DNA from 3 places in the Massilia sp. TSP1-1-2 genome. Region 1 is predicted to be linked to each of the others. Evidence: predicted binding sites of a transcription regulator. Region 1 holds the regulator's gene; each other region holds the start of a gene.
What was found. The regulator FNR, encoded in region 1, switches genes on or off when oxygen is low (the NO sensors DNR and NnrR bind a similar motif). The targets are predictions, from matches to a motif close to TTGATNNNNATCAA.
Positions count from the first base shown of each region.

Region 2: ACP7BV_RS15375 (universal stress protein) is a predicted target of FNR. The motif match lies at 5,966-5,979, and genes of this name have one in related genera.
Region 3: ACP7BV_RS19400 (serine protein kinase) is a predicted target of FNR. The motif match lies at 2,916-2,929, and genes of this name have one in related genera.

Region 1 is NZ_JAFCTU010000021.1:74,405-82,503, reverse strand. Features, by position in the region: gene ACP7BV_RS17935 (sensor histidine kinase) at 1-457, opposite strand, end outside; gene ACP7BV_RS17930 (hypothetical protein) at 520-1,062, opposite strand; gene ACP7BV_RS17925 (DEAD/DEAH box helicase) at 1,115-2,368, shown strand; gene fnr (fumarate/nitrate reduction transcriptional regulator Fnr) at 2,393-3,154, shown strand; gene ACP7BV_RS17915 (hypothetical protein) at 3,313-3,534, opposite strand; gene ACP7BV_RS17910 (FixH family protein) at 3,543-4,076, opposite strand; gene ccoG (cytochrome c oxidase accessory protein CcoG) at 4,091-5,470, opposite strand; gene ccoP (cytochrome-c oxidase, cbb3-type subunit III) at 5,467-6,450, opposite strand; gene ACP7BV_RS17895 (cbb3-type cytochrome oxidase subunit 3) at 6,443-6,622, opposite strand; gene ccoO (cytochrome-c oxidase, cbb3-type subunit II) at 6,624-7,238, opposite strand; gene ccoN (cytochrome-c oxidase, cbb3-type subunit I) at 7,252-8,099, opposite strand, start outside.
Region 2 is NZ_JAFCTU010000016.1:49,228-57,326, reverse strand. Features, by position in the region: gene ACP7BV_RS15395 (DUF805 domain-containing protein) at 1-1,322, opposite strand, end outside; gene ACP7BV_RS15390 (hypothetical protein) at 1,474-2,736, opposite strand; gene ACP7BV_RS15385 (chemotaxis protein CheA) at 2,809-4,785, opposite strand; gene ACP7BV_RS15380 (protein phosphatase CheZ) at 4,785-5,639, opposite strand; gene ACP7BV_RS15375 (universal stress protein) at 6,054-6,518, shown strand; gene ACP7BV_RS15370 (response regulator) at 6,745-7,389, shown strand; gene ACP7BV_RS15365 (Crp/Fnr family transcriptional regulator) at 7,845-8,099, shown strand, end outside.
Region 3 is NZ_JAFCTU010000025.1:10,691-18,789, forward strand. Features, by position in the region: gene ACP7BV_RS19390 (pyridoxamine 5'-phosphate oxidase family protein) at 13-510, opposite strand; gene ACP7BV_RS19395 (TonB-dependent receptor) at 674-2,803, shown strand; gene ACP7BV_RS19400 (serine protein kinase) at 3,013-4,977, shown strand; gene ACP7BV_RS19405 (DUF444 family protein) at 5,019-6,179, shown strand; gene ACP7BV_RS19410 (SpoVR family protein) at 6,176-7,561, shown strand; gene ACP7BV_RS19415 (SDR family oxidoreductase) at 7,563-8,099, opposite strand, start outside.

The DNA of each region.
Region 1 (8,099 bases):
CGACCGTCACCAGGATCTGGTTGAAGTGGGTGCGCAAGTGGCGCGTGAACTGGATTTGCACCGTGTCGCCACTGTAAGGGTCGATACGCTTGATCTTGGCGCGCAGTTGCAAGCTGTCGCGCGCGCTGTCGACCGACTCGATGCCCGGCAGTTCGCGCACCGCCGCCTCGACCAGGTCGAAGGCGGCTCCCGCTTCGAACGGGATTTCGATCTGGCGCCGCTGGCGGTTCGACAGCGAGCTGCTGTTGACTTCGCCGGTAATCAGGCGCACCCGGCGCAGGTGCGAAAAGGCCGTGATCAAGACCACGGCGCCGAGCAGCATGCCGGTCGCCGCAATAAAGCCGCCGGCGTCGCGCCCGATCGGTTGCAGCAGCGCGTCGTTGGCGATCAAGGCGCACAGGAAATACAGCACCATCCAGGAAACGGTGAGGCGAAACAGGAAAAAGAGGCTGGTCATGAGGGGTTCCGGGTCAGTAGTCGTAGGCGCAGCTTAGCAAGCGCGGTCCGTGACTTCCGGCATTATCCGACAGAACCCCGCAGGGGCCGACGGAGGCGGGAAAACCAGCCAATGTCATCGTCGACGGTCCTATCGCAGTAGCGCATCATGTCCTCCATGGCGGCGGGAGCATCCACACCGGCTATATGCTCGGGCGTGGTATTTCTGCGGCATAACAGCACACGGTTGACGATGGTGCCCGTTATCCAGCGGCAGCCCCCTACCTGGACGTTCGTATAGCCGCGACAGGACAATTTGAATGCCAGCGATTGCGCCATGCCAGCGGCCGCGCCGCCGAAACACGACCATAGGATGACCTTGCCCGCAAACGCTTTCGGCAGACCCCGTTTCTCGAGCAGGCGAGCCAGTGAGCGCGCCGAATGCGTATACCCGGCGTCTTTTTGAATGCGGTCGCCATAATTTCCATGTCCCAAAATCAGCAAGTCGTGATGCAGATGGGCCAGACTAATTTCCGGTGATGAGACATCGCTCCCCACATTGCCTTGAGCCGAAGGCTGGCAATGCAGCGTCGCGGCCGCGCTGGCCCACCTTTGTGGGACGGACACGGGCGGACAGGCTAAACTGTCGGCTCCATTCCCAACGCTGCAAGGTTTGCCCATGTCGTTTGCTTCCCTCGGTCTGATCGACCCGCTCATGCGCACGCTCGATGCGCTGGGCTACACGAGCGCCACGCCGGTGCAGGCACAGGCGATCGGCCCGATCCTGGCCGGGCGCGACGTAATGGCCGCAGCCCAGACCGGGACCGGCAAGACCGCCGGTTTCGCCCTCCCGCTGCTGCAGCGCCTGACCATGGAAGGCGGCCAGGTGGGCAGCAACGCGGTGCGCGTGCTGGTGCTGGTGCCCACGCGCGAATTGGCCGAGCAAGTGCACGACAGTTTCAAGGAATATGGCGCCGGCCTGCCGCTGCGCACCCATGTCGCTTACGGCGGCGTGAGCATCAATCCGCAAATGATGAAGCTACGCAAAGGGCTCGACGTACTGGTGGCCACGCCCGGGCGCCTGCTCGACCTGTACCGCCAGAATGCGGTCAAGTTCGACCAGTTGCAAACCTTGGTGCTCGACGAGGCCGACCGCATGCTCGACCTGGGCTTTTCGCGCGAACTGAATGACATTTTTTCCGCCCTGCCCGCCAAGCGCCAGACCCTGTTGTTTTCGGCCACGTTTTCCGACGAGATCCGCGCGCTGGCCGGCAAGCTCTTGAACAACCCTTTGAGCATTGAAGTTAGCGCGCGCAACAGCACGGTGCAGCGGATTCGGCAGTGGGTGGTGCCGGTCGATAAAAAACGCAAGCCCGAGCTGTTCTTGCATTTGTTGCACAAGCTGCGCTGGGGCCAGGTGCTGGTGTTCGTCAAGACGCGCAAGGGTGTCGACCAACTGGTCGACACCCTGGCGGCAAATGGCGTGGCGGCCGACGCGATTCACGGCGACAAGGCGCAGCCGGCGCGCCTGCGGGCGCTGGAGCGTTTCAAGGCGGGCCAGTGCAAGATACTGGTGGCAACCGACGTCGCCGCGCGCGGGCTGGACATCGACGACTTGCCGCAAGTGGTCAATTTCGACTTACCCACCGTGGCCGAAGACTATATCCACCGCACCGGCCGCACCGGCCGCGCGGGCAATGCGGGCCAGGCGGTGTCGCTGGTATGCGCCGATGAGGTGGACTTGCTCGCCGCCATTGAAATGTTCACGCGGCAAACCCTGGAACGCATCGAAGAGCCCGGCTTTTCGCCCGAGCACCGGGTGCCGCTGACCGATACGGCAGGCCAGGTCGTCAAGAAGCCGAAGAAGGCGAAAAAGGCCAAGGTGACGGGCGATGTTTTGCACGTGGATGTCCGCTTTTTAAAAACCCGATAAGCTGCGATGAAGTATGATGCCTGAATGAATCAACCGAATCCCCCTGCAGCTGTATTAAATATCAACGTCTTGAAAGCAAGCTGCGCAGGATGCAGCATGCACCAATTATGCCTTCCCATGGGGCTCGACGAGGGCGAACTGAGTCGGCTGGACCAGATCATTGGCAAGCGCAGCCGCATTTTGCGCGACGAGCGCCTGTACCAAATGGATCAGCCTTTTCGCAGTTTGTACGCGATTCGCTTCGGCCATTTCAAGACTTACCAGGTCAATGCGGCCGGAGAACAACAGATTACGGGTTTTCAGATGGCCGGCGAATTGCTGGGGATGGACGCCATCAGCGGCGACCGCCACCATTGCGACGCAGTGGCGCTCGAGGATAGCGAAGTGTGCGAGATTCCGTTCACCCGCCTTGAAGACTTGTTCGGCCAGGTGCCGACGCTGCTGCGTCATTTTCACCGCATCATGAGCCAGGAAATCACGCGTGAACAAAACGTCATGCTATTGCTGGGCAATATGCGCGCCGAGCAGCGTTTTGCGGTGTTTCTGGTCAATTTGTCGTCGCGCTACGCGGCGCGCGGGTATTCGCCGACCAGCTTTCAGTTGCGCATGTCGCGTGAAGATATTGGCAATTATCTGGGCTTGACCATTGAAAGCATCAGTCGATTGCTGTCGCGCTTCAAAAAGCAGGGCTGGTTAAAGGTCGACAAGCGCGAAGTGACGCTGCTCGACCCGGTGATGCTCAAGGCGATGGCCGCCGGTACCGCGCAGTGCAGCCCGATGGCCTGAGTCAGGCTACCCGTAACAGTCCCCCCACATCGTCGTCGCGCACGCGACGGACCCATGGAACATTGGCTCAGTTGAACCGTTCCATTGCCGCCAATCGTCGCCCCCGCGTTCACGCGCCAGCCGTCGTTGGTCACTTGGGCCCCATGGGACCCAACGACTCAAAACGGCGCCTTTCCATCGTCCGGCACCACGATCAAATACCCCGTCAGCAAGCCGGCCAGCGTGCAAAACGTCCAGAAGAAGAAAAACCCGATGCTGTAGACCGCCATCGGCGCCAGCGACGACAGCGCTTCCGGCTCGACCCACGAGAAGAAAAAGCCTTCAGCGAGCGCCGCGGCCAGGAACGATGGCCACAGCACCGCCATCGCCAGGCGCTTCATGCCCTGCCTCATGGCGCAATGGCCGCATCGGCGTCGATCGTCATCGACTGCTGGGCCGGAAATTGCCATTCGGCAGCCAGGCGCCAGTCGCGCTTGCCCCCTTCCACATTCACCTGCCAGCGCGCCTGCTCCAGCGCCGGCAGCGGCGCCGAAAAACGCCCCTGCGCATCCGGATACACGGCGAGCAAAATGTCTTTTTCAGGCAACGTCGAATGCGCCAGTCCGATCCTGAACGGGGTCGTAACCGGCCGCCCAAAGCTGGTCAATTCGCCCTGCATCGCATGCGCGCCGGCGTTGTAGTGCAGCGCCACCGACAGGCGCTGGGCGCTGGCCACGCGGTCGCGCCGCAAGTCCTGGTTGATCGCCTTGCCCTGCTTGTAATAGTCGTCGACCACCATCGCGTCCTGGCGCGTATAGGCCAGGTAACCGGTGTAGCCGCCGGCCACCAGGACCACGGCCGGCCCGAGCATCAGCAGCCATGGCCAGCGCTGGGCATACCATGGCGGCGCCGTGCGCAGCCTGGGTTGGGAAGCAGTTTGCATGCGGTTCTCCTTCATTATCTCGGTACGATAAATACGGCTTTTTCGGTGACCTTGAGCGAGGGCTGGTCGATCGCGCTCAATTCGAACATGATCGCATGCGAGCCGCCCGTCAGGGCTGCCCGTTCGGTCTGCACCCGCACCGGCACGGCGCGCGTGCTGGCGCCGTCGAGCAGCACTTCTTCCTGGTCGGCCAGGCGCACCCCGGGCAGGCCGCTGACGACAATGTGGAAGCGATGCGCCGTTTCGCCGGTGTTCATCACCTGCAGACGGTACACGTTTTCAATCACGCCGTCGCCCACTTCGCGCCCCATCGAGCCGCGGTCGCGGATGACGTCAAGCTTGAGCGGGGTGCGCAGCGCAAGCGCGGTGCCAAAGCCGATGCCGATCAGGGCCAGCAGCGCGCTGTAAATGAGCACGCGTGGGCGCACGATGTGCGCCCCGATCTGGCGCGCCGACCAGCCCTTTTCCATGGCCTGGTCGGTCGAATAGCGAATCAGCCCGCGCGGCAGGTCGATCTTGTCCATCACGCCGTTGCAAGCGTCCACGCAGGCCGCGCAGCCGATGCATTCATACTGCAGGCCATTGCGAATGTCGATTCCGGTCGGGCACACCTGCACGCACAGGGTGCAGTCGATGCAGTCGCCCTTGGTGCGTTCGGCCGTTTGCACGCCGCGCGGCTCGCCCCGTTCCCGGTCGTAGGTAACGATCAGCGTGTCTTTGTCGAACATGGCGCTCTGGAAGCGCGCATAGGGGCACATGTATTTGCACACCTGCTCGCGCAGCCAGCCTGCGTTGCCGTAGGTGGCGAGCGCGTAAAAGCCGATCCAGAACCATTCCCACGGCCCCAGACTGAGCGCGCCAATGCCCGCCATCATCGAGCGCATGGGCGCAAAGTAACCGACAAACGAGATCCCGGTCCACAGCGCCACCAGCCACCAGGCGCTGTGTTTGGCGCTCTTGCGCCAGATCTTGTCCAGCGTCCAGGGTTGGCGATCGAGCCGGATGCGGGCGCTGCGCGCGCCTTCGATCTTGCGCTCGATCCACATGAAAATTTCGGTGTACACCGTCTGCGGACAGGCAAAGCCGCACCACACGCGCCCGGCCACGGCCGTCACCAAAAACAGCAGCCAGGCGCAGATGATCAGCAGCGCAGCGAGGTAAATGAAATCCTGCGGCCACAGCACCAACCCAAAGATGTAGAACTTGCGCGCGGCCAGGTCGAACAGGACCGCCTGACGATCGTTCCAGGTCAGCCACGGCAGACCATAGAACACGATCTGCGTGATCCACACGCAGGCCCAGCGCAGGGTCGCATAGCGGCCCTTCGCCTCGCGCGGATAAATCTCCTCGCGCGCCGCGTACATCTTGATCACCTTTGGACTGGACTGCTTCATTTTTTAGCCACTGCCGCGTTGTCGCTGGCCGCGTTAGGACTGGCCGCGCTGATGCTGGCAGATTTGGTGCCGGCCGGGTCGTTCGACAGGCTCCACACGTAAGCTGCCAGCACGTGCACCTTGTCGGCGCCCAGGAAGTCCTCGAAGGCCGGCATCTGGTTGTCGCGCCCCTTGCGGATGGTTTCCATGATGGTGTCGGCGCTGCCGCCATACAGCCAGACCTTGTCGGTCAGGTTCGGCGCGCCGATGGCCTGGTTGCCCCCGCCGCTGGCGGTGTGGCAAGCCATGCAGGCACTGAACTTGGACTTGCCGAACACCGCCTTGATCGGATCGTGCGAGGCGCCCGACAAGCTCTTGACGTATTGGACAACGTTGACGATATCGTCATCCGAGCCGACCGCCGCGCCCATTGGCGGCATCACCCCGTGACGCCCCTTCATGATGGTCGTCTTGATGATCTCCGGCGTGCCGCCATGCAGCCAGTCGCTGTCGGTCAGGTTCGGATAACCCTTGTTGCCGCGCGCATCCGAGCCGTGGCACTGGGCGCAGTACGTCATGAACAGGCGCTCGCCGATGGCATGCGCCTTCGGGTCGGCCGCCACCACCTCGATCGGCTGGCCGGAAAAGCGCGCAAACTGCGGACCGTATTCGGCATCGGCTTTACTGAGTTCTTCAGTGTAGGCGCTGCTCGACTTCCAGCCAAGCTTGCCGGCATAGCTGCCAAGGCCCGGATACAGGAACAGGTAAGCGAGCGCGAAGACGATGGTGATGTAGAACAGCCACATCCACCAGCGCGGCAGCGGCGTGTTCAACTCGGACAGGTCTTCGTCCCACACGTGGCCGGTGGTGCCGTCGCTCGGCGCGTCGGGCGCAACTTTGTGCAGCGACTGCGAGTACAGCAAAATGCCGCAGCCGGCCACGGACAGCAGCGTGATGACGACGATGAACAGGTCCCAGAATACGTGGGTAAAATCAGACATGGCGCTTCTCCTGCACGCCATCATCGAGGGCGTCGTCGGCAAACGGCAGCGCCGCCTGGATCGCAAAGTCGGCATTGCTGCGCAGTGCAAAGGTCCACAGCAAAATGCCGAGGAAGGTCACGAAGCTGATCACGGTCATGATGCTGCTCGCACTATCGAAAATATGTTCCATCTTATTTCCTTGTCTTGATCTGGGTGCCCAGGCCCTGCAGGTACGCAATGAGCGCATCCTGCTCGGTCTTGTCGGCCAGCGTGGCCGGACCCTGGGCAATCTCTTCTTCCGAGTACGGCACGCCAAGGCGCTTCATGGCGCGCATCTTGGGCAGCACGTCTTCAGGCACCAGCTTGTTGGCCGCCAGCCATGGATAGCCCGGCATGTTCGATTCCGGCACCAGCGAGCGCGGGTCGTCCAGGTGGCTGCGGTGCCAGTCGTCGCTGTAACGCCCGCCCACGCGCGCCAGATCCGGCCCGGTGCGCTTGGAGCCCCACTGGAACGGGTGGTCGTAGACGTACTCGCCGGCCACCGAGTAGTGGCCATAACGTTCGGTCTCGGCACGAAACGGCCGGATCATCTGCGAGTGGCAGTTGTAGCAGCCCTCGCGGATGTACACGTCGCGGCCCGTCAGGCGCAGCGCGGAATACGGCTTCAGGCCGGCCACCGGCTCGGTGGTGGACTTCTGGAAGAACAAGGGAACGATCTCCACCAGGCCGCCGACGGAAATGACCAGCAAGATCAGTCCGATCAGCAGCCAGGGGTTCTTTTCGATCCACGCATGGGAAAATTTCATGATGGCTCCTGGTTTAAGCGTGTGAAGGTAAAAGGGACGGGATCTTCGCGTCCGCACCGACGGTGCCGCGCATCGTCTGGAAGGTGTTGTACGCCATGATCAGCATGCCGGTCAGGTACAGAACGCCGCCGGAGACCCGGATCACGTAGTACGGATAGGTCGCTTTCACGCCTTCGACGAAGGTATAGGTCAGCGTGCCGTCCGGGTTCACCGCGCGCCACATCAGGCCCTGCATCACGCCGGCGATCCACATCGAGGCGATGTACAGGACGATGCCGATGGTGGCGACCCAGAAGTGCAGGTCGATCAGCGAGGTGCTGTACATTTCCTTCTTGCCCGACAAGCGCGGGATCAGATAGTAGATCGAACCCATCGTGATGAAGCCCACCCAGCCGAGCGCGCCGCCATGAACGTGGGCGATGCCCCAGTCGGTGTAGTGCGACAGTGCGTTGATGGTCTTGATCGACATCATCGGGCCTTCAAAGGTTGCCATGCCGTAGAACGAGAGCGAAACGATCATGAATTTGAGGATCGGATCGGTGCGCAGCTTGTGCCAGGCGCCCGACAGCGTCATCATCCCGTTGATCATGCCGCCCCACGAAGGCGCCAGCAAGATGAGCGAAAACACCATGCCGATCGACTGGGTCCAGTCGGGCAGCGCGGTGTAATGCAGGTGGTGGGGGCCGGCCCACATGTAGGTAAAGATCAGCGCCCAGAAGTGGACGATCGAGAGGCGATACGAGTACACCGGACGCTCGGCCTGCTTGGGAATGAAGTAGTAGACCATGCCCAGATAGCCGGCGGTCAGGATGAAGCCGACCGCATTGTGGCCGTACCACCACTGGATCATCGCGTCCTGCA
Region 2 (8,099 bases), on a different contig from region 1:
TCGTGCATGCGCAGCACCATCAGGCGCACCGAAAACCAGATGCAGGCCGGCACGCCGGCCACCAGCAAGGTCAGACCGAGCGCCTTGCTGGCCGGGACCAGCACCGCGGCAATGATGCCGACCACGGCCAGCGAGAGCATCACCGGAAACGAATAAGCGAGCACGCGCATGCGCCCCATGCGCCCGGCCAGCGAAAAGCCAAACATAGGCGGCGTTTCGGCCTCTTCCCAGTCGCCGCCAATGCCGCCCAGGCTGGCCGGCGGACTGTACACGCTGGCCGCGCTGGCATTCATGTCGACCCGGCCGAGCAGCCACTTCCACAGTGCGCGCTGCTCTTCAAATGCGCCGGCCGGCGCGCGCACGGTGATCGACGCGAGCACGCCGTCGGTCCAGATGCAGGCGACCAGATAGCGGCTCTCGCAGGCGTCGCCGGGAAAGGTGCCGGTAAATTCGGTCGCCATGCCCGTCACGCGGCCGCGCCAAAGTTCGCCTTCAAATGGGTAGGATTCGCCATCCTGGGTCAGGTATCGCATTTCCTGGCGCACCAGCGCCAGACGCATCTCGAGCCACTGCGCCATCGACAGGTTGGGGCGGTGAAAGCCGCTTGCCTCGACCGTGCAGGCGTGTTCGGTGCCGGTGAAGCGCAGGCCGGTGGCGGTGGCGCTCTCTTGCCAGCTGGCCGGCACAAAAAACTCGAGGCCGATTTTCGGCATCGTCACATTGCGCGGCTTGAGGGCGGCCACGTCCAGCACGCCGACCTGGTTGCGCGTGACGGGCGACGACTGCGGCGCTGCCTTGGCCAGCGTCAGGGTCGCTGCGGCCGGGGCCAGGGGCGCCAGGGTTGGAGCCGGAGCCGGAGCGGAATCCGGAGCTGAGGCCGGAGCCGGCAAACTACCTTGCTCGAGCGAAGGGAAGCTCGCCGCAGCCGGCTGCGCCTTTTCGGCGGCGCGCGCCCGGGCCGCTTCAATGCCTTTTCTGAGCCAGTCGACGCGGTCGCGGGCGATGGCAAAGACGCCTTCGCTGAGCGCAACCAGGATGCCCGCCTCGGCCTGCAAGCGGCGCACCACTTCGGCGCCCGACAAGGTCACCAGCGTATTGCCGCCGCCGACAACGAGACGCTCGCGCTGCTCTGAAATGCGGACCGCGATGTTGCCGTCGGCGTCGGCGTCTGCCAGCTGCAGCGTGAAGTTTTTCGGGTTGCCGTCGGCCGAGCGCACGATCGCCACAAAGAACCTGGTGTTGACAAATTTTTTCCACGCTTGCGTGGTGGAGCCTGCAGCCTGCGCCGCTGCCAGGACTTGTTCAAATGTTTCCGACGACATTACTTAACAACCTTCAATTATAGTTTTCAAATTGCAAAAAAAATACATGGCGATATTGCCATGTATTGAATAGCAATACAATCATAAAGTTGTTCGAAATTAATTTAGCAGCTGTCGGCCGCGCATGCCGCGCGGCGAGCCGGTCAACGTGTCAGTTGAGCTTGAAGGAATCGAGGAAAGCGTCGATCTCGGGCCCCGACTTCTGGCCATTGGCCGCCACCACCGCGACCATGCAAAATTTGCTGCCGCTAAAGGCAAAGCGCGCGGCGCGCACCGCCCCGTTGGCGAGTTGCACGCGCACTTCGCGCCCGGCCGCACTGCGCAGCGAGACCGGCCTGGCCTTGATCAGCGTGCCATCCTGGCCGACGATCGAGCGTTGCATGCCATCCATCGCCACGACCAGGTCGTCGGGCACGCGAGCGCCGTAATCGGTCGACTGCATGGTGTAGATGCGCTCGCCGATGGCCAGCTTGTACTGGTGCATGCGCAAGTCGCCCATCTGCTGGACCTGGTCGGGCGAGAGCTCCAGCTCTTCCGGCATGCCGGGCACATTGACGGTGAAGCTGTTGTCGACCGGGGAAAACGGTACGCCAGGGGCCAGTGGGGCGCTCGGCACCACGACGACAGGCGCGGCGGCAGGCGGCGGCACTGTCGCAGCGGGCGCGCGCGCGCTTGGCGCCATCTCGGTATCGGAGGCGCCTACACCGCCAAGCACCAGGTAAATGACGGCCGCGATGCCGACGGCGATCACGCTCAGCATGGCCGGCATGGAGGTGGCAAACGCGCGTGCGCCCGACGCACTCTTGCCGGCGGGCGCGGCGGCGCCATCATTCCATTGCGACGGCTCAAAAAACTCCAGGCCCGTCTTGGCCTGCTTGGGCACATGCAACGCGGCCAGCGCTTCCAGGGAACGGCGCACCGGCGCTGGCGCCGGCACCGTAACCGGGGCAGCGCTGCCGACCAGCTGCGCTGCCTGGACCGACAACACCGGCAGCGGCGCGGCCGGAGCGGCCGCCTGCAAGCGCTTGCGGGTGGCCACGCGCGCCTGCGTCACTTGTATACCGCTTTGCAACCAAGCGACGCGCTTCCTGGACACCGTAAATACGCCGTCGCTCAGTTCGACCAGGATGGCGCCCTGGTCGCCTAGCCGGCGCACGATATCGGCCCCGGAGACGGCGACTACGCCATCGCCCTGGTGCTGGTCGATCCGGTCGCGCACTTCGGCAATGATGACGACCGGCTTGCCGTCGCCCGGATTGCGTGACATCGACAGCAAAAAATTTTTCGGGTCCTCATCCGGCGAGCGCAGGATGGCAACGAAAAACTTGGTCTTGATGAATTTCTTCCAGGCGGGCGTCAGCGATCCGGCAAGCTGCGCCGCCTTCAGAACCGGCTCGAACGTTTCAAGCAGCATGACTGTCAGCCTTCACAAAAGCGGGAAGGAATGGTTGCCACCGCACCGGGCAACAGCGCGGCGGCGCAAGATTCAGGCGGCAACCTTCAAGTTACCGCGGCAACCGTCCATCAGGAACGACAATCCTACCACCAGCACCAGCTCGCCCTCGGCCGAGCGCGCCGTGCCGGTGATGCCGTCGACCGTGATGGCGGTCATCGGCTTGATCACCAGGTCGGCCGTGCCGTCGACCGCAGCGACCGCCAGGATGTAGGGCTGGGGCGCAGCGACCACGATGCCCACTTTCTCCAGGCATGCATCGTAGCCGAGCGCGCCGGCCAGCGAACGCACCGGCAGCGGACGGCCCTGGTCTTTCAAGACCGGGGCGCCGCCCACATTCATGAAGCTGTCGGGCAACTCCACCACGCGCTGGACGACAGCCATCGGCAGCGCCAGCATTGCGCCCGAGGTCGACACCAGCATCGTTGGCACGATCGACAATTCGATCGGCAATCGGATGGCAAACTTGGTGCCGTGCCCGAGCGAAGACTCGATATGGATCGCGCCGCGGTTTTTTTCGACCGCAGTCTTGACCACGTCCATGCCGACCCCGCGTCCGGAAACGGAGGACGCCACATCCTTGGTCGAAAAGCCCGGCAAAAATACCAACTGATAAGCTTCCTCGTCGCTTTGGGCGCCGGATTCGTTGATCAAACCCTTTTCGATGGCTTTTTTGCGCAGGCGCACCGGATCCATGCCCTTGCCGTCGTCTTGCAGCACGATCATCACGCTGTTGGCTTCTTGCCAGGCCTTGAGCGAAATGAAGGCCTTGGCCGGCTTGCCGGCCGCGAGCCGGTCTTCGGGCGACTCCACGCCATGGTCCAGCGCGTTGCGCAACATGTGCACCAAGGGATCGTACAGGCTGTCGACGACGACGCGGTCCACTTCCGTTTCCGCCCCTTCAATGGTCAATTCGACATCCTTGCCCAGGTCCTTGGCCAGCTCGCGCACCAGGCGCGGAAACTTCTGGAACAAGCGCCCTACCGGCTGCATGCGGGTCGCCAGTGTGGCGCGCTGCAGCTCGGCCGAATAGCGCGAGGCGCGCTCGAGCGTTTCGCTCAGCGTTGCCATCAGCGTGGCGGCCACGCCTTCAAACTTGAACTGCAGCAGGCGCTCTAACAGTACGGCCGCCTGATTGGCAGCTTGCACGGATTCGCCCGCCACTTCCAGCAGCGCGTCGAGCTTGACGGCGTCGACGCGGATGCTGTCTTCCTTGACGGGTGCCGAGGCGGCCCGGAATTCCTGGACCTTCTCGTCGCGACGCTCCTGGCCGTCCCAGCCGGCCGGCTTGGCTTGGGCCGCTGCCCCGGCGCTTGGGGCGTGAGCCGGCGCATGGGTTGACCCCGTAGTTGGACCCGTAGTTGGGCCGGTAGTTGAGCCGGTAGTTGAGCCGATAGTTGAGCCGATAGTTGGGCCGCCGCTTGGCGCAGGCGCAGCGGATGCGGCAGCGTGCCTGTTGGCCGGAGTGTAGGTGCCCGGTGGCACCACCGCCATGAACATTGCTTCCCAGTCGAGGCCGTCAGCGCCGACCGAGGTGACCGGTAGTGCTTGCGCCACCGGCATTGCTGGCATCGCCGGCGTTGCCTGTTGGGCGGCCGGCAGCGGCGCCGCGGGTGCGGAAACGGTATTGCCTTCGATGGCGTTGACCAAAATGCGTTCCAGCGAATCGGGCATCGACGCCAGCTGCTCGGGCAAGGCGCCGTTCGACAGGTCGGTCAACTGGTCGGCCACGAAACCGGACGCCTGCAGCGCCGCCTCGATCGCGATCGGCGTTACCGGCGCGGCGCCCGTGCGCAAGGCGTCAAACAGGTTTTCGGTCAGGTGGCAAGCGGCCACCAGCGCCGGCAGGTTCATGAACCCGGCGCCGCCCTTAATGGTATGGAAAGAGCGGAACACCGCGTTCAGCGTTTCCTTGTTGTTCGGGTCACGCTCGAGGCGCAGCAAGTGCTCTTCTACGTTGACTGCAAGATCCATCGCCTCGACGACGAAATCCTTGAGCATATCGTCCATTAGAATCCCAGATCAGCTAAAAGATCGTCAACATTGTCCTGGTCGAGCGCCACCGACGGCAGCGCGGGACCTTGCATCAGGGCAGGCTTGGCTTGCAATTTGTCGCGTACGGCCGGTGGTGCATTGTCGCGCAGCAGCTGGGCCAGTTCGTGCTCGACCGTCTTGGTGATCGTGACCACCTTCTTGATCAGCTGGCCGGTGATGTCCTGGAAGTCCTGGGCCATCATGATGTCGAGCAAACGCGCTTTTTCGGCCTCGGTCGCTTCCGTCACCGCTTGCGCAAAGGAGCGCGCATCGCCCGCCAGGGTTTTGAATTCGTCAATGCTCAGCTTGCCGGCAAACAGGTCGGCCCAGCGCGCTTCCATCGCTTTCGACTTTTTCGACAGCACGTCCTGGGCCGGCATGCCTTCGTCGAGCGTGTTGAGCACTTTGTTGGCGGCCTGTTCGGTCAGGCTGGCGACGTATTCCAGGCGGTCCTGGGCGTCGGTGATCTGGCTCGACGCTTCATTGAGCGCCTTGTCGTAGCCCAGTTCGCGCAGCGAATCGTGCAGCAGGCGCACAATGCCGCCCAGGCGCTCGAACATCGGCTTGTCGGCGGCGTTGACCTCGGCGCCGTCGGCGTGCGCGGCCGATTCAGCTGCGACAGCAGGTTCGGCTGCGGCCGGTGTCGGGGCGGGCGCGGAAGGCGCCACGGCCACCAGTTGCGGATGGGCAGCGGCGACCTGGTCAAACAGGGCGTCCATGTCATCTTCGGCGCTGGCGGGCGCGGCGGCCGGTTGCGCTGCAATTGCGGTATCTCGTTGCGCAGACACTTCATCGAACAGTGCGTCGAAATCATCAGCGGCGTCGGTCATATCCCTGCTTCTCCATAATATTAAATGTCGCGGTGGTCCAGAATGATTTGTGCCTTGCGAGTTTTTGGCAGAGCATGACCCGTGGCAACTTTTTGCCGCGTTCATGCGAGTGTAGCAGTGCTATGCGGCTGCGGTAAATCACTGTGCGGTCCCGGCCCCCTAATCAGGTCAGAAACTTGTGAGCACGACAAGCAAAATGTGTCTTTGCGGTCAAAATGGCGTCAACATCTGTTGTATTTCGTAATCGTACCATCGCGACGTCGGGAATTTTGGCGCGCCTGAGTAATAAATTTCGCCCCTGCACGCGCTGTTTCTCAAGACGGAGTTTGATCCGTATCAAACGTTTGCGCTCTATCAATAGTCAGAAACCCTGGAAAACGGGAAAATGTACCTAAACTCTGGGAGAAATGCAGCATGTACCAAAAAATTCTGATTACCACGGATGGCTCGGCAGTCTCGCGTCACACCGCGTGCGCGGGGGTGGAGTTTGCCCGCCAGATGGGCGCGCAGGTGCTGGTGCTGTATGTGGCGCCTTCGTACCAGTACCCCGTGTATGTCGAGATCGTGCCGCCGGCCTATCCCAGCGAGGAAGACTACATAGCCCACATGCGCCGCGTGGGCGACGAGCACACGGGCGCGGTGGTGCAGGCGGCGCGCAAGGCCGGCCTGGTTGCCGACGCCATGACGGCGTTCGCCGATTCGGCCGGCCTCAAGATCGACGAGATTGCCGACAGCGAACGCTGCGACCTGATCTTCATTGGTTCGCACGGGCGTAGCGGCTGGGGACAGCTGTTGCTCGGCAGCGTCACCAACAAGGTCCTCTCGCACACGACCAAACCGGTGCTGGTGCACCGCTTGATCAGCGAACCGGGCAGCTAAGCGGGCAGCTAGCGGGCAGCTAAGCGGGCAGCTAGCGGGCAGCTAAGCGGGCAGCTAGCGGGCAGTTAAGCGGGCAGCTAGCGGGCAGCTAAGCGGGCAGCTTGGCGTCATAACTGTTGCGTTGCTGCCAATTCCACCGTAGGCTACGGGTGTACTTACATTTTTACAAGTTAGTAACTAACAACCGGTAATAATCGGATACTCCACACTGCCAGATTGCCCACTTATGATACGAATAGTAGTTGCCGACGACCACACGATCATGCGCGAAGGCCTCAAACGCATTCTCGACGGCGCACTCGATATCGACATCGTGGGCGAAGCCACCAATGGGTTCGAAGTGCTCTCGCACGTGCGCCAGGGCGGCTTCGACCTGCTGCTGCTGGACTTGTCGATGCCCGGGCGCAGCGGCGTCGACCTGATTCGCCAGATCAAGAGCGAAGCGCCCAAGCTGGCCATCCTGATCCTCACCATGCACGAGGAAGAGCAATACGCGGTGCGCGCGATCCGCGCCGGCGCCCAGGGCTACCTGACCAAGGAGAGCGCGGGCACGCAACTGGTGGGCGCGATCCGCAAGGTCGCCTCCGGGCGCCCGTACATCAGCACCGAAGTGGCCGAACAGCTTGCGCTGAACATCATGACGCCCAACGAGCAACTATTGCACAAGCAATTGTCCGACCGCGAATTCGAAGTTTTCTCCCTGCTCGTGGGCGGCAAGTCGATCACCGAAATCGCCAACGGCCTGCACTTGTCCGTCAAGACGGTCAGCACCCACAAGACGCGCATCATGCAAAAAATGGGCATGACCTCGCTGTCCGAAATGGTCCAGTACGCGGTGGCGCACCGTTTGCTTTCCCCATTTCGTTCATGAAGCAAAGCGAAGATTTTTAGACAACATCCGTGCAATTTCGTGCGGACAAACGTCAATCGAATGCTTTCGCCAGGTATTTGCCAAGCGTTTTTCCGCCACGCCGTTCCGCCCCCTCCCCCTATGACAATGCCAACGTTTGTTAGGATTCATCCTACAAAGGCCCGCCATATCCTACTCCCAGATTCAGCCGTCGCTGATATCAATACCGGACTCGAGTTGGCATACTAAATCCAACGATTCGGGCTTTCCTGCGGTTCACTTTCAACGACGCAAGCTATCCCAGCCGTGCTGTTCCATCACTTTCAAAGCTCCGGTCGCGGCATCACAGATCGTTGTTTTAGCCCGTGATTGCCGCAGCTTGAACCTAAAAGTTTTTTCACCTGGAGATGAGCATGCTGTCCACGCCAACGTCAGATAACCGTACCAACCCCTCGTCGACCCTGCATTCCTCACCCATGGAAGCCGGTCGCCAGCGTCAAGGCCGCCTCTGGTCCAACCTCAAGGAAGTGTGCGACTTGCTGCACATTACCGCCGCCGTGTCCGTTAACAGCGAAGAATTGCTGTTCCAGCATGTGCAGTTCAAGACGGGGCAGCGCGTGCACACCATCGGCCAAGCCTTCGATACGCTGTACATCGTCAACTCGGGCTTTCTCAAAACCGTCCTGATCGACGAATTCGGCAACGAGCAGGTGCTCAGCTTTCCCATGAAG
Region 3 (8,099 bases), on a different contig from region 1:
CTGCGCGCCTGCTTACAGCTTCAGCTTGGCGTGTTCCGTCTCGTCCGGCGTGGTGCCGGTCAACACGGCCTTGGCCATTTTATATAGCTGCACCATCGTGCTGGCCGTGGAATCCCAGTATTCGGCGCTGTCGGACACCACGCGCACCAGCATCGCGTGCGGATCGTCCGGACCGTGGGGAAACCATGCCTGCACGGCCGGGTTCCACATCTCCTTGATCTTGGCGCGCTCGACCACGCGTTCGGCGCGGCCACTGATCGACACGTAGACATTGTCGGCCGGCTCGGCAAAGCTCAGGTTCACTTGCGAATGAACGGCAATGTTTTCCCACAGGTCCGTTTCGCTGGACGTGAAGAACCACAGGTTACCATCGGCATCCATTTCCTGGTTGGTCATCGGACGGCTGAGCAGGCGGCCATTGTCGTCGGCGGTGGTGAACATGGCGAAGCGGATCGACTGAATCTTCGACTTCAGTTCGGCAATCTGGCTGGAATGGTCGTAGGCGGACATGGACTTCCTTTGTTCTGGTTTCTGGAAATTTTATAATAGAACGGCTTGTCATTGTCATCTGTGCGCACGCGAACTTACGTGAAGGCAAGCGATTGTGCATTGCAAAACGCGGGAATATGAATGATAATACGAGTCATTCTCATTAACATTAAAAGACAAGACCATGTCCAGCCACTCGCCCTTCCCTTCCCGCGCCCGTCTTACGCCGATCGCCGCCGCCGCTCACTTGGTCGCAGCGGGCGCCCTGGCCATGGCGAGCGCCGCCGCTTGCGCCCAGGCCGCGCCCGCGACAACGTTGCAGGAGGTGAAGGTGATCGGGACGGCGGAAGCGACTTACAACGTCAAGTCCAGCTCCACGGCAACCAAGACCGATACCTTGCTGCGCGATACCCCGCAAGCGATCACGGTCATCACCAAGGAATTGATGCGCGACCAGAACATGCAAAGCTTGCATGACGTGGTGCGCTACGTGCCGGGGATCGTCACCACGCAGGGCGAAGGCAACCGCGACACGGCGGTGTTTCGGGGCAACAGCTCGACCGGCGACTTTTACGTCGACGGCATCCGCGACGATGTCCAGTATTTCCGCGATTTCTACAATATCGACAGCGTCGAGGCACTCAAGGGTTCGAACGCGATGATTTTCGGGCGCGGCGGGTCGGGCGGCGTGATCAACCGCGTCAGCAAGCAACCGGGCTGGACGCCCGTGCGCGAGGCCTCCCTCACGCTCGGTTCATGGGACAGCCGGCGCGCAAGCGTCGATGTGGGCCAGGCAATTAACGATCAGGTCGCCTTCCGCATCAATGGGTTGGCGGAAAAGTCCGACACCTACCGCAACGGCGTGACCGTCAAGCGCGCCGGCGTCAACCCGACCCTGGCGATCCGCGCTGGCCGAAACACCAGCGTGGTGCTGGGCTACGAACATTTCCGCGACGACCGCGTGGCCGACCGCGGCGTGCCTTCGTTTGCCGGGCGTCCTTACCGCACCGACCCGTCGATGTACTTTGGCAACCAGGAACTGAGCCCCGTGTGGGTGCGCGTGGATGCGTTCACGGCCGTCATCGACCATGACTTCGGCAACGGCGTAAGCCTGCGCAACCGCAGCCGCTACGCCGACTACGACAAGTTCTATCAGAATATTTACGCCAGCAGCGCAGCCGGCGCCGATGGCAAGGTGACGCTGGGCGCCTACAACAACGCCACGCAGCGCACCAATCTGTTCAACCAGACCGACCTGTTTTATACGCTTGCGACCGGCAGCGTGAAGCACAAGCTGGCCGCTGGCCTGGAGTTCGGTCGCCAGGAAACGGACAACGTGCGCCAGACCGGCACCATTGCGGGCGACCGCGTCCTGTTGAGCAATCCGCGCGCCGTCGGCCCGGTGCTGTTCGCCACCTCGAAAACCGATGCCTTGAACCACGGCGTGGCGACCGTGGCCTCGGTCTACCTGCAAGACCAGATCGCATTGTCGCCGCAATGGCAAGTCATCGCGGGCGTGCGTTACGACCGTTTCAAGGTTGACTTCGAGAACAAGAACCCGGCCACGCTGGCCCGGCTGGGCGTGCGCGACACGCCAGTGTCGCCGCGCCTGGGCCTGGTCTACAAGCCATTCGAAGCGCTGTCGCTGTATGGCAGCTACAGCCTGGCCTACGTGCCCCGTGCCGGCGACCAGCTCGGTTCGCTGACCGCGCGCGTGGCCGCATTCGATCCGGAAAAATTCAAGAACCTGGAACTGGGCGCCAAGTGGGATATCCGCCCCGACCTGGCCGCCAGCGTCGCCGTCTACAAGCTCGACCGTACCAACGTCATCATCGCCAACCCGAACGATGCTACCCAAAACATCCTTGCCGACGGCCAGCGCACCAAGGGGGTGGAACTGGGCTTGACGGGCAAGGTCAATGCCGCCTGGAGCGTGATGGGCGGCTACGCTTACCAGGACGCCGAGCTGGCGTTCATCAAGGGCAGCACGACGCTAACCGGCGCCACGCTGGCCAACGTGCCGCGCCAAACGTTTTCGCTATGGAACCGCTACGACCTGGACAGCCAATGGGGCGCGGGCCTGGGCGTGTCTTACCGCGACAGCATTTATGCGGCCGTCGACAATGCCGTCACCCTGCCCGCCTACACCCGGGTCGACGTGGCGCTGTTCTACAAGGTCAACAACAACCTGCAATTGCAGGCCAATGTGGAGAACCTGCTCAACAAGGCGTACTGGGCTTCGGCCAATGGCAACAACAACATCACGCCAGGCTCGCCGCGCGCACTGCGGGTGACCCTGAATGCCACGTTTTAACGCCGGCTTGCCGGAGCATCAAGGGCGCCTTCGGGCGCTTTTTTTTGCTTTTTTTCGCGTGCTCGTACTACGTTTGAGACCGCCCTCGCAAATAAAGGTTCAGTCCCGCACGTTGATGCTGGTCAGCCGCGCGATGCCACGCACGCTGATACTTAAATGACGCACGGCGAGCGGCCATGTCCGTCGTGCCCACCATTAGCGGAGGAAACGTGATTACACCCAGCGAGGAAAACGGCAACCGGCTGGCGGACCAGCAAGTGAACTTTTTGAACAGCCTGACCCAGTTCACCAGGGAGCACCGGGCCGGCCATTGGTCCGGCACTTTTTCCGGCTTTATGGAAGCGGTGCTGCCCGCCGCGCCGCACCAGGTCGCCCGCACGTCGCACCAGTACATCTGGGACATGATCCGCGCCACCTGCACCAGCGACGAGGACGGCCATTTCCGTTGCAGCCTGTTCAACGAAGATTTGTTCGGCATTGACGACGCGATCGAGCGCGTGATCGATTACTTCAAGGCGGCGGCGGCCGGTTCCGAGGTGGGGCGGCGCCTGCTGCTGCTGCTCGGTCCGCCGTCGGGCGGCAAGTCCACGCTGGTCATCTTGCTCAAGCGCGGCCTGGAGGAATACAGTTATACCGACGAAGGCGCGCTGTACGCCATCGCCGGCTGCCCGGTGCACGAGTCGCCGCTGCACCTGGTGCCGCACACCATGCGTGCCACTTGCCGCAACACCTACGGCATCGACATCACCGGCGAAGTGTGCCCGCATTGCCGGGCGCGCCTTGAAGACCAGTTCGCCGGCGACTTCATGCAGATGCCGGTGGAACGTTTTTTCGTGTCCGAATCGGGGCGCAGCGCCATCGGCACCTACGCCCCGCATGACCCCACCACCGCCGACCTGGCCGACCTGGTCGGCTCGGTCGACCTGTCCAAGGTGGCGCAGTACGGCGACGAGGGCGACCCGCGCGCGTGGTCATGGTCGGGCGCCGTGTATGCCGCCAGCCGCGGCGTGCTCGAGATGATCGAAATTCTCAAGGTCAAGCGCGAATTTCTGTATTTGCTGCTCACGCTCACGCAAGAAAAAAACGTCAAGGTGTCGCGCTTTCCGCTCATCTACCTCGATGAAACCATCCTGGCGCACACCAATCTGGCCGAGTTTCGCAAGTTCCTGCAAGAGAGCGAGAATGAGGCATTGCTCGACCGCATGGTCATCATCCAGGTGCCTTACACGCTTAATTATCGCGAAGAGGCGCGCATCTACCGCAAGCTTATTTCGTCGGCAGCGCCGGCCTTTCGCGATGTTCACCTCGACCCGCATGTACTGCACGCGGCGGCCGTATTCGCCATTCTCAGCCGCATCCAGGACGGCGACGAAAAAGACGTTGAACTGATCAAGAAAATCCGCATCCACGCTGACGAAGAAGTCGATGGCGTGAACCGGACCGAGGTCCGGCGTGTCAAAGAGAAGGCCAAGGCGCCCGATGAAGGATTGGCGGGCGTGTCGCCGCGTTTCGTGATCAACGCGCTGTCGAGCGCGATCATTCAGTCCAACCGCAAGAGTCTGTCGACCATGGACGTGCTGCTCGCGCTCAAGGATGGCATCGAAAGCGACGCGCGCATCGATCCCAAGAAAAAGCGCAAATGGGTCGACTACCTGGTACTGACGCGCAAGGACTTCTACAACCGCTGGGTCAAGGAAGACGTGCACAAGGCCTTGTTCGTGTCGTTTGAACAGGAAGCGCAGGATTTGCTGAACAAATACCTCGACGAGGTTGAATCCATGCTCGACAACCGGCAGATCAAGGATCCCATCACCAACGAGGAAAGGCGACCGGACGAACGCTTTTTGCGGGCGGTAGAAGAAAAAATCCATATTTCCGAGTCAGGCAAGCAGTCGTTCCGCCAGGAGGTCGTGCGCAAGGCCATGGGCGCCTACAAGCGCGGCATCAAGTTCAGCCTCGAAAGCCATTTGCAGTTGAACGATGCGGTGCAACAGTATCTGTTCGAGCAGCGGCGCGACGTGCTGCGGCTGGTCAGCTCGGCCAAGCGGCCGGACGATGAAATCCGCACCAAGATTTCCGCCGTTGAAAAACGGCTGGTAGACGAATACGGCTACGACGGCCACAGCGCGCGCGAAGCGCTCAATTACGTGACCACCCTGCTGGCGCAAGAGTAAGGGATTGTCACCAGCGGGTCAGGAGGCATGGCGTGACAGCGATGATCAACACGGGGTGGTATGACTTATTTTCGCGCGGAGCGCGTGATTGGCTGCGGCACAACGACAAGGTGCGCGAAGCCGTGCAAAGCCATTTGCCCGACCTGATCGCCGGCCCTGACCTCATCACCGGGCCGCAGGAGCGCACGGTGCAGGTGCCGGTGCGCATGCTTGAACACGCCCGCTTCAAGCTGGCCGAAGGCCGCAGCCAGACGGGCGCCGGCCAGGGCGAAGGCCAGCCGGGCGACGTGCTCCAGTCCGGCCAGAGCGAGCCCTCTTCGGGCAGTGGCGAGTCGGGTGAAGGCGGCAGCGAAAACGGCGAAGTGCGCCTGCTGCTCGAGTTCTCCATCGACGACGTCATGGACTGGATCTGGGAAGAACTCAAGCTGCCCGACCTGCAGCCCAAGCCGGGTGCGCGCATCGATGAAGTTGAACTGGTGCGCGAAGGCTGGGACAAGCGCGGCGCGCGCTCGCGGCTGGACCGGCGGCGCACCGTCAAGGAAGCGATCAAGCGGCGCGCCGTGCAAACGAATCCAGTGCCCTTTACGAATGACGACCTGCGCTTTCGCCAGCTTGTCACGCGCGTGCGGCCGAGTACCAGCGCGACCATCCTGTTTGTCATCGACGTGTCGGCCAGCATGACGCAGCTCGAGCGCAAGCTGGCCAAGTCCTTTTTCTTTTTTGCGCTGCAAGGCATCCGCCGCAAGTATGCCAAGGTGGAAACGCGCTTTATCGCCCACACCACGCATGCGTGGGAGTTCAGCGAGCGCGAGTTTTTCCAGGTCACGGGCATCGGCGGGACCATCGCTTCGAGCGCCTTCCGTCTCGTGAACGAGCTGGTGCGCAAGGAACTCGATGCGGCGCACAACAACATTTATATGTTCTACGCCTCGGACGGCGAGAACTTCACCGAGGACCGCGCGGCAGCCAACCAGTCCTTGAGCGAACTGGGGGGCATGTTGAATTACATCGGCTATGTCGAAACGCTGCCTGGCGTGCCGCGCGCGCTGGAAACGGAAATGCGGCGCTTGTGCAATGAACTGGAGCGGCGCGGCTTGCCGATCAGTAGCAGCGTCCTGTCGGCGCCCGATGACGTCTGGCGCGCCCTGCGAAAGTTCTTCTCCAAGGAAGTGGAAGCAGACACTGCCGAGGTACGCCCATGAGTTCCGTGCAAGAGACGCTGGCGCAGTACGCCGAACAGATCGAGGCACTCGCCGTCGAACTGGGGATGGACTTTTATCCCGTCACCTTTGACCTGGTGCCGGCCAATTTCATGGTCGAGATCGCCGTCTACGGCTTGCCGGTGCGTATGCGGCATTGGTCGTTCGGGGTGCGCTACATCCATCAATTGGTGCGCCAGCACATGGGCCATTCGCGCATTTTCGAAGTGATGTTTCCCGGTGACCCTTGCCACGCTTTCATGCAGGAGCAAAACTCGCTGGCCGAAAACACGCTGATCACCGCGCACGTGCTTGGCCATGCGGACTTCGCGAAAAACAACCAGCTGTTCACCCGCTTCATTTCCATGGCCGGGGGGAAAATACTCGAACAAAGCGCTGCACGGGCCTTGCGGCTGGAACGCGCGCTGGCGGCGCACGGCCAGTCGCGCGTGGAGGCGGTGCTCGACGCGGCGCTGGCGCTGGAAACCCACATCGACGTCAACCAGGCCCTGCACCGTCCACGCTACCCCGAATTCATCGCGCCGCCCGCCGAGCGGGGTCCGGATCCGTTCTATCACCGCTTTTCTCGCTTGCCGGGCGAAACCGTGCCGGAGGTAAAAAACGAGGCGCCCCAGCGTTCGCCGCTACCTCCCCAGCCGGAGTACGACTTGCTGTGGTTTGTCGCGCACTATGCACCCGACATGGAAGACTGGGAGCGCGATATCTTCCTGGCCGTGCGCGAGGAAGCTTTTTACTTCCATCCCATTTTTGCGTGCCAGATCATGAATGAGGGGTGGGCGTCCTACTGGCATGCGCGCTTGCTGCGCGAAGCACATTTCCTGCCGCACGACCTTTACGTGGCGGCCGTCAAGTCGCATTCCGACGTGGTGCGTCCCTTTGGCAGCGGCCAGCAATTGTCGCTGTCGGTCAACCCCTATCACCTGGGCTTTTCGATGTGGGAGTACATCATCGACAAACATGGCATGGAAAAGGCTCGCCAAATTGTCCGTGAGGAAGACGACTTTGGCTTCATCCGCAATTACCTGGATCAGGAACTGGCCGACCAACTCGATTTGTTCGTCTACGAAATGCGCAAGGATGGCGAAACGCGCATCGCCAACCGCGATATATGTGCAATCCGCGAAGCAATCCTTGCGCCCAAGTACAACTACGGCGCTCCCTGCGTGAGCGTGACCAAGGTGGGGGCCGACGGCAGCCTCGACTTGCACCACGACTATCTGCGCGACGGACGGGGTCTAGAATTGCAACAGGCCGAAAAAGTGATGGATTACGTGGCAAAAGTGTGGCGCCGGCCGGTGACCTTGCATACGGTCGACTTCCGCGGCGTGGTGCGGGTGTTACCTACCCGCAGGCCACCGGTGTGAGTCAGCGAAGCGGCGCCTGCAAGTGCGCGATATACCAGTCAAGCGAAGCGCGCAGTCCATCGTCGAGCCGATGGCTAGGCTGATAGCCCAGCAGCCGGGCGGCTTTTGAAATATCTGCCTGCGAGTGACGCACATCGCCCACCCTGAAGTCCGTGTAGTGCGGTTGGTAGTCGCCCAGGTGGGGGAAACGCTCGTCGAGCATGTTGCGCATCAGGCAATATAACTCGTTCAAGCTGGTCCTGGCATTGACTGCCACGTTGTAGACCTGGTTGACGGCCTCTGGCTTGGTGGTGAGTGCGGCGAGCAAATTGGCCTGCACCGCATTATCGATAAAGCAAAAATCGCGGCTGCTGTCTCCGTCGCCATTGATATTGAGCCTGGCATTGTTGATCATTGCGCTGAACCATTGCGGTATGACCGCAGCGTAAGGACCGTCGGGGTCTTGGCGCGGCCCAAATACATTAAAGTAACGCAGCCCGATCGATTCTGTCTGGTAGCAGCGCGCGAACATGTCGGCGTAAACTTCATTGACATGCTT